DNA from 2 places in the Oceanobacter sp. 5_MG-2023 genome. Region 2 is predicted to be linked to the other one. Evidence: predicted binding sites of a transcription regulator. Region 2 holds the regulator's gene; the other holds the start of a gene.
What was found. Region 2 encodes sigma-54, which starts transcription at its own class of promoters, with help from an activator protein. Its sites were predicted from a motif close to TGGCACNNNNNTTGCTNT; they were not measured.
Positions count from the first base shown of each region.

Region 1: the regulator sigma-54 is predicted to act here: its motif matches at 2,273-2,290, upstream of Q4551_RS03330 (pilin).

Region 1 is NZ_JAUORS010000003.1:71,429-78,834, forward strand. Features, by position in the region: gene pilB (type IV-A pilus assembly ATPase PilB) at 1-943, opposite strand, end outside; gene Q4551_RS03325 (pilin) at 1,041-1,493, opposite strand; gene Q4551_RS03330 (pilin) at 1,602-2,057, opposite strand; gene Q4551_RS03335 (hypothetical protein) at 2,674-3,951, opposite strand; gene Q4551_RS03340 (TonB-dependent siderophore receptor) at 4,009-6,195, opposite strand; cobalamin riboswitch at 6,342-6,596, opposite strand; gene Q4551_RS03345 (ketopantoate reductase family protein) at 6,695-7,406, opposite strand, start outside.
Region 2 is NZ_JAUORS010000007.1:109,638-117,043, forward strand. Features, by position in the region: gene lptC (LPS export ABC transporter periplasmic protein LptC) at 1-558, shown strand, start outside; gene lptA (lipopolysaccharide transport periplasmic protein LptA) at 548-1,084, shown strand; gene lptB (LPS export ABC transporter ATP-binding protein) at 1,081-1,806, shown strand; gene Q4551_RS06770 (RNA polymerase factor sigma-54) at 1,935-3,425, shown strand; gene raiA (ribosome-associated translation inhibitor RaiA) at 3,476-3,778, shown strand; gene ptsN (PTS IIA-like nitrogen regulatory protein PtsN) at 3,782-4,240, shown strand; gene rapZ (RNase adapter RapZ) at 4,265-5,137, shown strand; gene Q4551_RS06790 (HPr family phosphocarrier protein) at 5,176-5,445, shown strand; gene mgtE (magnesium transporter) at 5,662-7,020, shown strand; gene yjgA (ribosome biogenesis factor YjgA) at 7,100-7,406, shown strand, end outside.

The sequences.
Region 1 (7,406 bases), on a different contig from region 2:
ACAGGGCGTGCATATACAGCTCTTTCTGTAACGGCTCATAACCCAACATATCGATACCCAGCTGGGCTGACGAGGGGTCGAGAATCCGTAACACGATTTTTTCGCCAAACAGGGTCGGCAGCGTATTAACGCGGAAATCAATGGCCTTGCTTTTGGAAAGCCGCATCTTGATACGGCCATCCTGGGGAACCCGTCGCTCGGAAATATCCATCTGTGACATCACCTTGAGCCGGGCAGCAATCTTGCCGGTCAGTGTGACTGGTGGACTGGCGACTTCGTGTAATATGCCATCGGTGCGGTAACGTACCCGATAACGTTTTTCATAGGGTTCAAAGTGAATATCGGACGAGCCCATCTTGATAGCATCGAGCAGCATTTTGTTTACAAAACGCACGATCGGGGCGTCGTCTTCTCCAGAAGATGTCGCCGTTTCCTGGGCCTTGTCGGCAGCGTCCGGGTCTTCCAGATCGACGTCATCCAGTTCAGCATCAAGATCGCCCATACTGGAGTCATTGGCTGCGGCGATTTTTTCAATCAAGCGGTGTAATACATCATGCTCAACAATCACAGGTTCAACCGTCATGCCGGTGCTGAACTTGATCTCATCGATGGCCTGGATTTGAGAGGGGTCACTCTGGGCAACAAACAGGCGCGTGCCTCTGACCATTAACGGGATAACACGGTATTTGGCTATCAGTTCGCCGCTCAGCAGTTCCTGTGGCATCACTTCCAGGTCGTAAGCATCCAGAGACATAACCGGCAAGCCAAACTCTTCTGCGGTCACCGTGGCCAGTATTGAGGTAGAGAGCTTGCCCGAATCCGCGACGGTGGCGATAAAACCGGTCTTCTTCTCGCGAGCATCAAGCAGCAATTCTTCTGCTTGTTCTCGTGAGAGCAGGTTGTGTTCAACCAGTCGTTTCGAAATGCCAGTCAGAACGGCCATGTCATTGATACTCTTTAAAAAACCTTGTTGCAACATATCAAAGCCATACGTTCTGTACCAGTATCAGGATATGAAAGACAACGACTGGTAAACAGTTTTAATTCATTCGTGGCAGATATTTATATTCCAGCGTACCGGCAATGGCTGACCAGCTGATTTGGCCTGCAGAACTCCGGTCTGGCTTGATGGAATAGGTCTTGCCCGCAATATCAACGGGAACACCATCGGCAACCGAACCAAATTGGGCGGTGAGCAGACCGTTGGCACCGATTGTAACGGATTCCACATTGCTGGCACCGTGGTCTTCTGGCACATCGGAGATACCAAAGTGCGTGGTGAGCGCCGCGGCGGTGGTGGGCAGGGCCGAAAAACGGGAGGCGTATTCGGTGACTTGTAATTGTAATGGCCGCAGCACATGCAGGGAGCGAGTGGCTTCGGTGCGCAGGATATATTCGTTGTATTGGGGGATGGCGACTGCGGCGAGAATGCCAATAATCGCGATAACAATCATCAACTCAATCAGGGTAAAACCAGCGGCGATTGTTTTCATATAAATTCCTGACGTTGATAGAGGGTTTACGTGTGATGAAAGTCTCATAAACTCAAGCGTAGCCTATAAAAAAGCCCGCCGAAGCGGGCCTTTGACTGCTCAGGTGTTTTAGTTCACACGTGGCAGGTATTTGGCGTCGAGAGAGTCAACAGCAGAAGCCCAGGTAACAGAACCGTTAGCAGAAGCACGGGTAGGTGTCAGAGTATAGGCGTCCCCAGCGATATCGGCTGGAACACCGGCAGTTGTTGCGCCAAAAGTAATGGTCAGTACGCCTTTGCTACCCACTGCAATTGAGGCAACATTACCAGCTGCGTGCTCGGTAGCAGTACAAGACACACCAGTGTAAGCAGTCAGTGCAGCGCAGTCAGCAGGCAGTGCAGAGTAACGTGCGGCGTATTCACTAACTGACAACTGCAGTGGGCGTGCAGCCGACAGGGAGTTGGTGGCTTCAGTACGCAGGATATAATCCTGATACTGAGGAATCGCCACAGCGGCCAAAATACCGATGATCGCAATTACGATCATCAATTCAATCAGGGTAAAACCTTTTTGCATCGTTTTCATGGAAGTCTCCACTCTCAAAATTTTAGGGTTGTGCAATATTACACGTGTTATGCGATGACTATTATGAGGGGTTTTGCCATGGGAAACATCCCAAAACATCCCAACACTTCGTTGTCGAAGCACTTGGTGAGTTCGGGAAATTGAAGAGGGGGTCTTCCCGGACTCAAGCCACTGGCTTCTGTGCGTCTATCACTGGATACGCATACATAGAATATCAAGCTAATATCGTGCCAAGTATATTTTGGCTAAAATAAACAGGTTTATGTGATCTGGTTCGCTAAACCACCGGTGGGCGTTGATTGAATCGCCTGCCTTGCAGAAAAGCGGGGTATCCAGTTGAGTACAATGTGACAAATATTGTCACTCGGGTATGTGGTTGTCAGATATATCTGGCCATATTGGCGGTAGTGACTTTTGTGGTCTTGATGTGTGGGCCTGATGGATACCGTCAAAGGATACGGACAGGGCCGGTTTGGGCAGGGACAGAGCAGGTCACCAGGGAGAAAAGGGTGCAGGTAGCGGGCACGGATGGATATGGCTGGGGTTTTGGGGAGTGAGGGATGTGAGGGATGTGGGGTACGGGCAGCGCCGGCCCCCACGGCTCAGACAAAAGGTATTACTCGGACACTTCATCCGTCAGGAAGGTGATTGAGGCAGGTACCAGATCGAGGTTGATAAAGTCACCGTTGACACTGTTGGTGTCGGTATCCAGCACCAGCAGGCCAGGCTGGGTAGCGTTGGTGATACCGACCCACAGGCGCTGGTTTTCATCCAGGGTGATATCGCCGAGGGTATAGCTGTCTTCCGGGTCGCTGACGTTGCTGGCCATCAGGCTGTTGATATCAATGGCAACCGGGTCGCTGCTGCTGTTGGGGCTGATTTCATACAGGTAGCTGGCAACAGTGCTCCATCCGGCTTCAACATTGATATTGACGTAGGCCTTGTCTTCGCTGACAACGGTGATGTCTTTGACATGGTAGTACTGTGCCGGTGAGACGCTGGTGTCGTTCAACTCGGCGAAGGTGGTGCCATCGATGATATTGCTGATCGCATAGGTGGTGGTATCGATGACATCGACGCCGCCGCTATTGTCGTCGTAGTCACCACGGGCAGCGATATACAGCTGGCCATTAAGCAGTTCCATGCTGGTGGGGTTGGTCACGGTCAGAGGAATGCCTTTCAGGCCATCGGTGCTGGTGTCAGTATCAATTTCAATAAGGGTGTCGAGGTCGTACACCACGACGTAGGCGGTGTTGTTGCCGTCATAGCCGTAACGCTGGGTCAGAACAAACAGTTGGCTGTTGTCGATGGCGGCATCGACCATCCCCGGTGTGGTGCTGTAACCGCTGACGCTGTAATCGGACAAGTCGATGGTGTCGACCTTGAAGTCGTCTTCGCTGCTGGCGGTGGTGTCGACTTTCCAAGCTGTTTCCGCGCCGTAGCGCATCAGCCAGCCGTATTGGTCGTCCTGATGTACCAGGGTATAGACGTTGGCGCTGCTGTCGCCATCATCGTTGGTGGTGTAGGTCCATTCCGGGCTGCTGAGGCTGGCGGTGGCATCGTAGCGGCTGATGGTATCGACGTAATATTGGCCAATCCGGTATAGCCAGTTGGCTTCGCTGGTGATGGTGTAGTTGGTGTTGGTGTCGCTGAATAATTGTTGCTGGACGCTGCGGTCGCCAGTGATATTACCGATGGCAACATGGCCACTGCTGTAGTCGGCAGCGGTGGTTTGTACCGCATAGGCTCCTTCTGCAATGGGTTGGGCGTCGTCGTCGTCACCGGCACAGCCACTCAGCATCAGGGTCGCAGAGAGAAGCAGTCCGGCGGTGCTGAACGGGGACAAACAGGTGCGGGATAATGTTGTTGGGTGATCAGGCAGACGGTTAGGCATAACAAAATTCCTTGGGTGTCGTTTGGCAAACTTGTTGGTTGCTGGTGATATGAATATTCAAAGCGAGTAGCTCAGGTACAGTGTCCATTCCCGGCCACGAGCCGGGCGCCCACTGAAGTCGTTAAAACTGTGATTAAACAGGTTGTTAATCCGCAAACCGGCGTGGGTCGGCAGTAGTGACGGTCTGGATGGCACTGGCCATTGATAGCGGTAATGGATGTTCCAGAGGCGACGTTGATCCCCGGGTACGCTGTTGTAGCGGTCGAGGTAGAGGTCGTCAGCCAGCTCGGCATGGAAATCGATACTGTGGTGCCGGGTGGTCATGGAGGATTGCCAGAGTAATCCGGCAATCAGCCGCAGGTGATAGATGCCGGGCAAGTATTTGTTATCAAAGCCAACGATATCGCTGCTGCTCTGGCTTTGGTAATGGCTGCCTGCCAGCTGCAATTGCCACATCCCCAGGCTCTCTGTTGCGGGTGCTGCGGTCACAGGGCGGTTGAGCTGACTGTGCAGCTGCCATTCCAGCCCGGCCATGGTGGCATCACTGGTATTTTCATAGCGACCAGCCCCGGTTGAGGGGTCATACACGGCGACGATGGCGTTTTCCAGTTGGCGGTGGAACAGGTTGAGGCTGAGCTGCTGGGGACGTTGTTGCCAGTCTCCGCTCCAGCTGATGTTTAACGACAGTGTTTGGCTTTGCTCTGGTTGAAGGTCGTCGTTGCCCCGGGTCAGGCCGCGGTTGCCGAAGCGTTCATACAAACTGGGTATTCTGAGTGCCTGTTTCCAGCTTAGTTGCAGCTGGCCGTTGCCGGTATCGCTGAGCCAGTATTGTTTCAGGCTGACCAACCCGGAGGTCCAGGACTGCTGCTGATGGGTGTTGTCGCTGTCGCTGCTATCGGTAGCGCTGGTTTGCAACAGGCTGTTTTGCTGGTGGTGGCTGCTACTGAGACTGAACTGGCGTGTACTGTCGCTGTTTTGCCATTGTGCCCGACCACTCAGTTGTACTTGTCGCAGCCAGGAATATTGGTCGCAGCGGCTGCTGAGGGAGTCACAATCACCGCTGTCGCTGTCAATCAGGTAGCGGCTGCGATAGCTCTGCTGGCTTATCTTGATACTGCTGCCCAAATCCCAGGCATGCCATTGTACCTGGCTGCCAAGTTTGGCTTCACTGTGTTGGTAGCGATAACGGTTGTTGCTGTCGACATAACCGAATACCGCGGTTGGATCGTAAAATGCCTGGCGGTTCAGCGAGTGCCAGAGTTGCCAGTGCTGACGAAAATCTTGTCCCCAGTTGCCCGACAGTTGTACGCCCAGTTGCTTGCTGTCCAGCCGGGAGCGGTTACTCGAGGAGTTGCGATAATACTGTGGCAGTTGTTTGGATTCATCTTGCCAGTACAGGCTGGCAAACAGGCCGGGTTGCTGATGTTTCAGTGTCAGGCGGTCGCGACGATAGGCGGCATTGTTGAGTGCTTGTTGTTGTCCGGCTGGTTGGCTAGTGTCTTCCGGACTGCTTACCGGGTAGCGGTAATTGTTGTCGCTTTGTTGGTGGTCGATCAATAAATCTGTAGTGCTGTGAGGCTGAGTCCGTAACGGTTGTTGCAGATTCAGGGTCGCCGTACCGTAGCTGCCAGCTGCGGCGGATAGTTGGGTAGGCCTGCTGCTGGTATTGGATGGGCTGCGACGGGTCACGATGTTGATGGTACCGCCGATCGCTTCATCACTGATCAGGCCATTGTCGTCGGCATCGCTGCCGCTGGTCAGGACATCGACTCGCTCAATGGAAGCCAGCGGGATGGCATTAAGATCGTACTGGCCGTATTGACCTGTGGTTACGTCAACGCCATCGATCAGTAAGCGGGTTTGTTTGGCATCAGCTCCTTGCATGGAAATCAGTACCGGGTCGCCCAGCCCCCCCAGGGATTGCACCTGCAGGCCGTTGATACGGCTTAGAAATTCCCCCAGGTTCTGATAACCCGCCGCCAGGGCTTGCTGATCGTAGAGTCGGTAGCTGGTGTCTGCGGCGGGTTCTTGATGGCCATAGACAACCAGCTCATCATCGGCGACCGGCGTATCGTTTGTATCATCGTTGTGTGTCGGGGTTACCGAATCGGCAAAACTGGCAGGGGCAGACAATAACAGGCTCAACATCAGGCTCGACAGCAATGATGGTGTCCTTGCCTGTTGGAGGTGGCAAGACAACGGCTTGCGAAAGGCATAACACCAGAAGGGCAAACGTAATGTCATGGAAGTCCTGAGTACCGGGTCAGAATATAACGGCAAGAGCAGGGGGAGCAGACCAGGCAAGCAATCATTGCTTCCGCCGATGGCGGAAGACATCGCCGGGGCGGCGATTGGCGATTGGCACAAATCCCTCCCGCTGCCCTCCGCAACGTCGGTTGATAAAAACAGGCCGGTATCCGGGCTGACGACCTGAGCAGATGCTGCTCGTTCATAACGCCTTCCCACCGGTGCCTGTTGGCTGGCTCGGCAGTGGCTGGTGTCCTGTATGGGCAGGAACCTGTTATTGAATGGGTCGATCACCGTTGCGGGGGCAGCGCCGGTTTATGTTTTTACATCACCGGTCTTCCCGTTTAACCCGAGGCTGAATGATTCAGCCCATGGGCACCTGATTCTGGGCGCAGAGTAGCGGTGGTAATAGCAGGCGTCAAGAATTGCAAAGTAAAATCGTCGAGTCAGGCGCCGTCTGTGGCCGTGGTTTGCCTGTAAGCAGGGAAGGGCGTCCCTAGGTGGGGAGACCGCTGCGGATATTAAGCTGATCCATTAATGCCCGGGTTAAGGGCAAATCGATTTTTGCCGCGCTGGCCTGGGCCAAGAGATAGCCACAAATATGATCCAGCTCGGTTGGGCGGTTGGCCAGTACGTCTTGCAGGCTGGATGAGCGGTTATCCGCTGTCGACAGGGCAATCTGTGTTACCTGCTCTGGCAGTTGATCTGGTAATGGCCAGCCTTGATGTTGATACAGCTGTTCTATCTCGATGGCCAACGAGTGTAGCGGCGTACGGTATTCAGGGTTGCTGATTAATGCGCCATTGAGGCAGCGGTAGCAGGCGGTCAGGGGATTGATCACTGCGTTAATTGCCAGCTTTTGTCGTTGCCGTGTAAGAATATCCGAGACAACCTGGGTATGAGGCAAGCGGCTGGTGTTCTGTCGCGGTAATCCATTTGCCTGTGCGGAAGGCAGACCAATCCAGACATCGCCCAGTCCGGCATATATGACGCTGTTGTTTTCCAGGCGGTAAGCGCCGTCGGTGGAGATGCCGTGCCAGAGCTCGCAGCTCTGCCCTTGTTCTTTGAGCCAGTGAGCGACTTGTTCATGCTGGCCCATACCGTTTTGTAGCAGCAAAATGCGGTCAACCTGATGCAGTTCGCTGGCATAAGGTAACAGGGCATCCAGGGTGTCACCGGCTTTGGTGGTGATCACCAGCCAGTCCAGC
Region 2 (7,406 bases):
AAGCGCTATGTGCTGCTGGTCTTGGCAGTGGCCGTTGGCCTCGCCTTGCTGGCGGTAGAGCGCTATACCACTGAGCTGGTCACGGCAGCAACGCCGGTGACCAGTCTTGAACCGGATTATTACGGCAAACAATTACAACACCGTCGTTACGATGCGGATGGCCAGCTACAACAGATGTTATCGGCCGATGGCTCTCGCCATATTCCGTCATTATCGGAAACCCGGCTGGAAAACCCGGTGATTACGACACAAACAGACCCGCAGCAACACTGGCAAGTCAGCGCTCAATCAGGCCGCATTATGGATACCGACAGCCAGGTTGAACTCAGCCAGCAGGTGGAAATACGCTCTCTGGCCACGGCAGCAGAAAACGCTGATACATTCAGCATCACCACCAGCCTGTTGCTTTACCAGCCCGCATCAGCCACCGCTTCAACCTCTGAACCTGTCATCATTCGTCATGGCAATAACATCACCCATGCAACAGGTATGACGCTGGATATCAAGCGCCAACATCTCGACCTTCAAGCACACGTGAGTACCCGGTATGTACAATAAACTGACCGCCCTGCTGTTTTTTGGCAGTGTCTTGGCGACCACGGTCGAGGCTTTGCCTGAAGACTGGCAACAAGAAATGATCATCGAATCCGACCGCGCCGAACTCGATCGCAAGACCGGTATGGTCGTCTACGAAGGCGATGTCGTACTGAAGCAAGGCACACTGACCATCGAGTCCGATCGTCTGACACTGATACTGGATGGCAAGGCGCTCAAACAAGCGATTGCCGAAGGTCAACCGGCTCGCTACCAGCAACAGGTCAGCAGCAACAAACCGATCACCAGAGCGACGGCCAAACGTATTGATTTTTACGCCGACCGCAAGGAAATTGCCTTCAAGGGAGACGCCGCCTTGCGTCAGGAAAACAACCTCTTCAGTGGCGAATTGATCCGCTATGACATTGAACAGGAAACCGTCTCAGCCAGTGGCTCAGAAACATCCGGCAGTGGCACTGGCGGCGCTGACGACAACCAGCGTATTCAAGTGATTATCCAACCCCAGCCCAACACGGACGTACAACCATGAAAACGCTCAAGGCTGAACATCTGGCCAAAAGCTATAACGGCCGCGAAGTCGTCAAGGACGTTTCCCTGGCGGTCAGCAGCGGACAGATTGTCGGCTTGCTGGGCCCTAACGGCGCAGGTAAAACCACTTGTTTCTATATGATTGTCAACTTGGTACAAGCCGACAAGGGGCGTGTCAGTATCGATGACGACGATATCAGCCATCTGCCCATGCACGGCCGCGCCCAGAAAGGCATTGGCTACTTGCCACAAGAAGCGTCGATCTTCCGCAAACTCAGCGTCGAAGACAATATCATGGCCATCATGGAAACCCGGTCAGACCTGAACAAACCCCAACGTCAGCAACAGCTGGAACAGCTACTGGATGAATTTCACATTCAGCACATTCGTACCAGCCTCGGCATGGCCCTGTCTGGTGGCGAACGACGACGGGTCGAAATAGCCCGCGCCCTGGCCGCCGAACCCTCCTTTATTTTGCTGGATGAACCCTTTGCCGGTGTTGATCCGATCTCGGTCGCTGACATTATGGATATCATTCGTCAACTCAAGGCACGTGGCATCGGCGTACTGATTACTGACCACAACGTCCGCGAAACTCTCGCAATTTGTGAAAAAGCCTATATCGTAGGCGGTGGACACATAATTGCCGAAGGCAGCGCTGATGATGTACTCGCCAACGAACAGGTTCGGGCTATCTACCTTGGTCATGACTTCCATCTTTGAATCTTATCGGCTTGCAGGGCTATGATGCCCAGCGCTGTTTCATTCGCCACCATGAAAAGCATTCCCTGTCTCACAGGCTGGCGTATAATGCACAGACCATGCCGACAACCGATGAATAATAACGCTGTATGAAAGCATCGCTTCAGTTAAAAATGGGTCAGCAGCTGACCATGACCCCTCAGCTGCAACAGGCAATTCGACTGCTGCAATTGTCTACCCTCGATCTGCAACAGGAAATCCAGGAAGCCCTGGACTCCAACCCCATGCTGGAATTCGAAGAGTCCGAGCACGACGACTTTCCGGATGCACAGCAAACCAATGCAGATCAGGAAAGGGAAGTCACCGCAACAGCGGCCACGACCGATGCCGACACCCAGGAACTGGGTGAGCAATGGTCTGATGACAAGATGCCAGATGATCTGCCAGTCGATAGCAACTGGGATGATACGTTCCAGACCACGGCCGGGGTTTCCTCAGGCTCTGGCCCGGTTGGCGATGACGACTTTGATTATGACTCCCGTCATGCCACCACAGACGACCTGCAAGATCATCTTGAATGGCAGCTGAACCTGACTCCCATGAGTGACACCGATCGCGAGATCGCCACCATGCTGATCGACGGGGTTGATGACGATGGCTATCTGCACACCACCATCGACGACATACTCGGTTCAATTGACCCGGAACTGGGTGTTGAAGAAGATGAAATCCAGGCCGTCCTCAAACGCTTGCAACAGTTTGACCCCGCCGGTGTTTTTGCCCGCGACCTGCGTGAATGCCTGATTCTGCAGCTCAACCAGCTACCTGCCGAAACACCCTGGCTGGCAGAAGCCAAATTGGTGATCGGCGACTACATCGCCCTGCTGGGCAGTAAAGATTACCCCACCCTGATGCGCAAAACCCGGCTCAAGGAAGAAGACCTCAAAGCCGTCCTGCGTCTGGTTAAAGAACTCAACCCCAAGCCGGGCGCTGATATCAGCTCCGAGCAGTCGGAATACGTGGTACCGGACGTGATTGTTCGTAATATCCGTGATGAATGGCGTGTTGAGCTTAACCCGGATATCGCCCCCAAGCTGCGCGTCAACTCCGACTACGCCTCACTGGTGCGACGTTCCGACAGCAGTGCCGACAACGCCTTCCTCAAAGACCATTTGCAAGAAGCGCGCTGGTTTATCAAAAGCCTGCAAAGCCGCAACGAAACCCTGCTGAAAGTCGCCACCAAAATTGTCGAGTACCAAATCGACTTCTTTGAACAGGGCGAAGAAGCCATGAAACCTCTGGTATTGCATGATATTGCCGATGCCGTTGGTATGCATGAATCAACCATTTCACGGGTCACTACGCAAAAATTCATGCACACACCTCGTGGTATTTTCGAGCTGAAGTATTTCTTCTCCAGCCACGTCAGTACTGACGCCGGTGGCGAATGTTCATCCACCGCCATTCGCGCCATGATCAAAAAACTGATCAGCGAAGAAAATCCGCGTAAACCCCTGAGTGATAACAAAATTGCCATTGTGCTGGGCGACAAGGGCATTCAGGTTGCACGCCGCACGGTGGCCAAATACCGTGAAGCCATGATGATTCCGCCTTCCAATGAGCGGAAACAATTGATCTGATCGATAGCGTCGATCTCTGTTCGATACAAGCGAGCGATAAGGAGCCGTTTATGAGCATCAATATCAGTGGACACCATGTTGAAGTGACCGAAGCCATGGAAGCATACGTCAAGGAAAAACTGGTTCGTCTTGAGCGTCATGTCGACCCGATTACTTCTGGCCAGATCACACTGACCCTGGAAAAAGGCCGACAACAGGCAGAAGCCACCCTGCATGCCAGTGGTGCTGACTTTCACGCCACCTCAACTCACGACGATATGTATGCCGCCATTGATTTGCTGGCCGACAAACTGGACCGTCAACTCCTGAAACACAAAGAAAAACTGATTGCCCGACAGCACGGGCAAGGTTGACCTATGAGCATTGCGATTGCCGATATTCTACTGCCAGAATGCACCCGTACCGACGTCGCCATTACCAGCAAAAAAAAATTGCTGGAGTTTCTTGCCGGACTGATTGCCGAAAAAGTTGACGGCAGCAGTTCGGACGAAGTGTTTGAACGCCTGCTTGGACGTGAACGTCTGGGCAGTACTGGCATAGGTGAAGGCATCGCAATCCCCCATTGTCGTTTACGGCAATGCGAACAAGCCGTCGGCGTGTTACTTCACTTGCAAGAGGCCATCGATTTTGATGCCATTGACCATCAACCGGTTGACCTCGTATTTGCTTTATTAGTCCCTGAAGAAGCAACGGACGATCATCTGCAAATTCTCGCCACACTGGCGCAAAATTTCAGTCAGAATGATTACCGTCAGCAATTGCGTAGTGCCAGCAGCGATCAGGAACTGTACCAACGAGCGTTGGCCAACCACTAACCAGACCAATACGGAGACCGCATCATGCGCCTGGTTGTGATCAGTGGCCGCTCTGGCTCAGGCAAGTCCAGCGCTTTGGCCGTGCTCGAAGATCTCGGTTTTTATTGCATCGACAACCTGCCGGTTGATCTGTTGCCCGCACTGGCGGATTTACCCTACAGCGCCGAAAAACGCGCCAATGTCGCTGTCAGTGTCGATGTGCGTAATTTGCCCGACGCCATGGAACAGCTGACCCAGGTACTGACCTGCTTACCCGGACAGTATCGCCAGGTCGATATTGTATTTCTGGATGCCACCGAAGAAGTCCTGCTACAACGCTTCAGCTCCACCCGTCGCAAACACCCCCTCACCAATGACAATATTTCATTGGCAGAAGCCATCGAGCGCGAAACCGAATTGCTCGAACCTGTTGCCAACCTGGCTGACTTGACGCTGGATACCACCCGCATGTCAGTCCATGAGCTGCGCAGCCTGATCAAAATGCGAGTAGCCGAGAAAGTCACCCCGGATATGGCCATTCTGTTCCAGTCCTTTGGCTTCAAGCAGGGGATTCCTCTGGATGCCGATTTTGTATTTGATGTCCGCAACCTGCCCAACCCCTACTGGCAACATGAATTACGTCCTCTGACCGGACAGGATCAGGCGATTATCGATTTTTTATCCAGCCAGCCGGAAGTCACCGAACTGTTTGATGACATCCGTACTTACCTGTTGCGCTGGTTACCCCGTTTTGCCGAAAATAACCGCAGCTACCTGACCATTGCCATTGGCTGCACTGGCGGTCAACATCGCTCAGTGTATTTATCAGAACGCCTGACCGCAGCCTTCAAACAAGAATTTGGCAATGTACAGGTACGTCACCGCGAGCTCAGGTCTGCTGCCCATCACAGCCACTGATGCTTATTACCCACAATCCAATCGTTTCGGGAGCCTGGATGGTTAACACGCAAATCACCATCATCAACAAGCTGGGTTTACACGCACGGGCAGCCGCCAAACTGGTATCAACCGCGGCCAGCTACGGCGCAACCATCAAGGTGGGTTATCCAAACCGCATGGTCGATGCCAAAAGTATCATGGCCGTGATGATGCTCGCCGCCAGCAAGGGTACCGATCTTTATATCGAAGCAGAGGGCCAGGATGCCCAGGCAGCACTGGACGCACTCTGCGACCTGATCAATCGTCGCTTTGATGAGGGTGAATAAAAACACCTGACAGCCGTTCGATAGCTGACCTGTTCTTGCCTCCAACAACGGCGGTCAACGACCGCCATATTCCCCAGAACACTTCCTCCAACAATCAAAGTTTCCTATAAAATCAAATCACTAGCGATATCAATGCGAGTAGTTTCAGTATTCCCCGGATAGCCACACTCGGTGATTCAGGCTAGAATCAATCATTCACTCCGTACCGGGGCTTCCATGGCAGAACTCAGCGAAAAGGCCAGATCCAAACTCAACAGCCTGAACGAAGCGCTCGAGTCCGGTGCCATGGCACGTGTACGCCGGATCATCAACTCCGGCCTGGCCCCTGTTGATGTCGCCCACCTGATCGAATCCTCCCCGCCCAAAGCCCGGAAAGTCATCTGGGAGCTGGTCGACAAAGGCATCGAAGGTGAGGTACTGCAATACCTGTCGATCGATATCCAGAGTCAGTTCCTCAGCGACATGAGCGCAGAGCAGGTGGTCGATGCCACCGCTGACCTCGATTCCGATGACATTGCCGATATGCTCCAGCAACTTCCTGAGCAAGTGACCCAGGAAATTCTGAGCTCGATGGACCACCAGGATCGCGCCCGGGTTGAAGCCATTCTGGGCTACCCGGAAGACAGCGCCGGTGGTCTGATGAACACCGACACCATCACGATTCGTCCGGATATTACTCTGGATGTTGTGCTGCGCTATCTGCGTCGTCACCAGTCACTGCCAGACATGACCGACAACCTTCTGGTGGTGAACCGGCAAAACGAATTTATCGGTGCCTTGCCTATCCGCAAACTGTTGGTGAGTGACCCCCAACAAACCGTGCGCGAAGTAATGTCTACCGGCAGGATCATGGTGATCCAGGCAACCCAGCATGAAACGGAAGTCGCCAAGCTGTTTGAACGCCATGATCTGGTATCGGCCCCGGTGGTGGATGCCAATGGCATGCTGCTTGGCCGTATCACCATTGATGACGTGGTGGATGTGATCCGGGAAACCGCCGACCACTCATTAATGAGCATGGCCGGTCTCGATGATGATGAAGACACCTTCGCCCCGGTGCTCAAAACCGCCCGCCGGCGCGCGGTCTGGCTGGGCATCAATCTGATTACCGCCTTTATTGCTTCTGCGGTTATCGGTCTGTTTGACAAGGCCATTGAAGCCGTTGTTGCTTTGGCGGTACTGATGCCGATTGTCGCCAGCATGGGCGGTATTGCCGGCAGCCAGGTACTGACACTGGTGATTCGCGGCCAGGCACTCGGGCATCTCAGTGGTGCCAACTTCCGCTGGCTTTTTCATCGTGAATTATTGGTCGCAGCCCTCAACGGCGGGTTGTGGGCCATCATTATTGCGATTATGGCCTGGGTATGGTTCAACGACATCAAGCTGTCACTGATCATGTCCGCCGCGATTATTATCAATCTGATGGCTGCTGCTGTGGTGGGTGCCGCATTGCCGCAAATTCTCAAGGCCCGTGGTATTGATCCCGCCTTGGCCGGTGGTGTTATCCTGACGACGGTCACCGATGTGGTTGGCTTTATGTCATTCCTCGGACTGGCTACCCTGATTTATATCTAGATGTGCCGGGTATCCTTATGGATCATCCCTTGCATACCACTTTAGCGACTACGGTCGGAACCATAATGAGCAACCTTGTATGAGCGACTTTGACTCCCAGCCAGATGAAGAATACGAGCTGGTCAGCAAATCTGAAATGAAACGGGAAGCCGAGCGCTGGCAAGCACTCGGAGAACGACTGACCGAACTGAACCCATCACTATGGAACGATATGCCCATCAGTGATGTGCTGCATGCCGCTCTGGAAGAAAGCCGCCGCATCAAACAACATGGTGCCAAACGCCGTCACTTGCAGTACATCGGCCGCGTGATGCGAGATGAAGACATCGCCGGCATCCAGGAAAAAATCGACCTGATGGATCCATCCAGCGATGCCTACGGCCGAC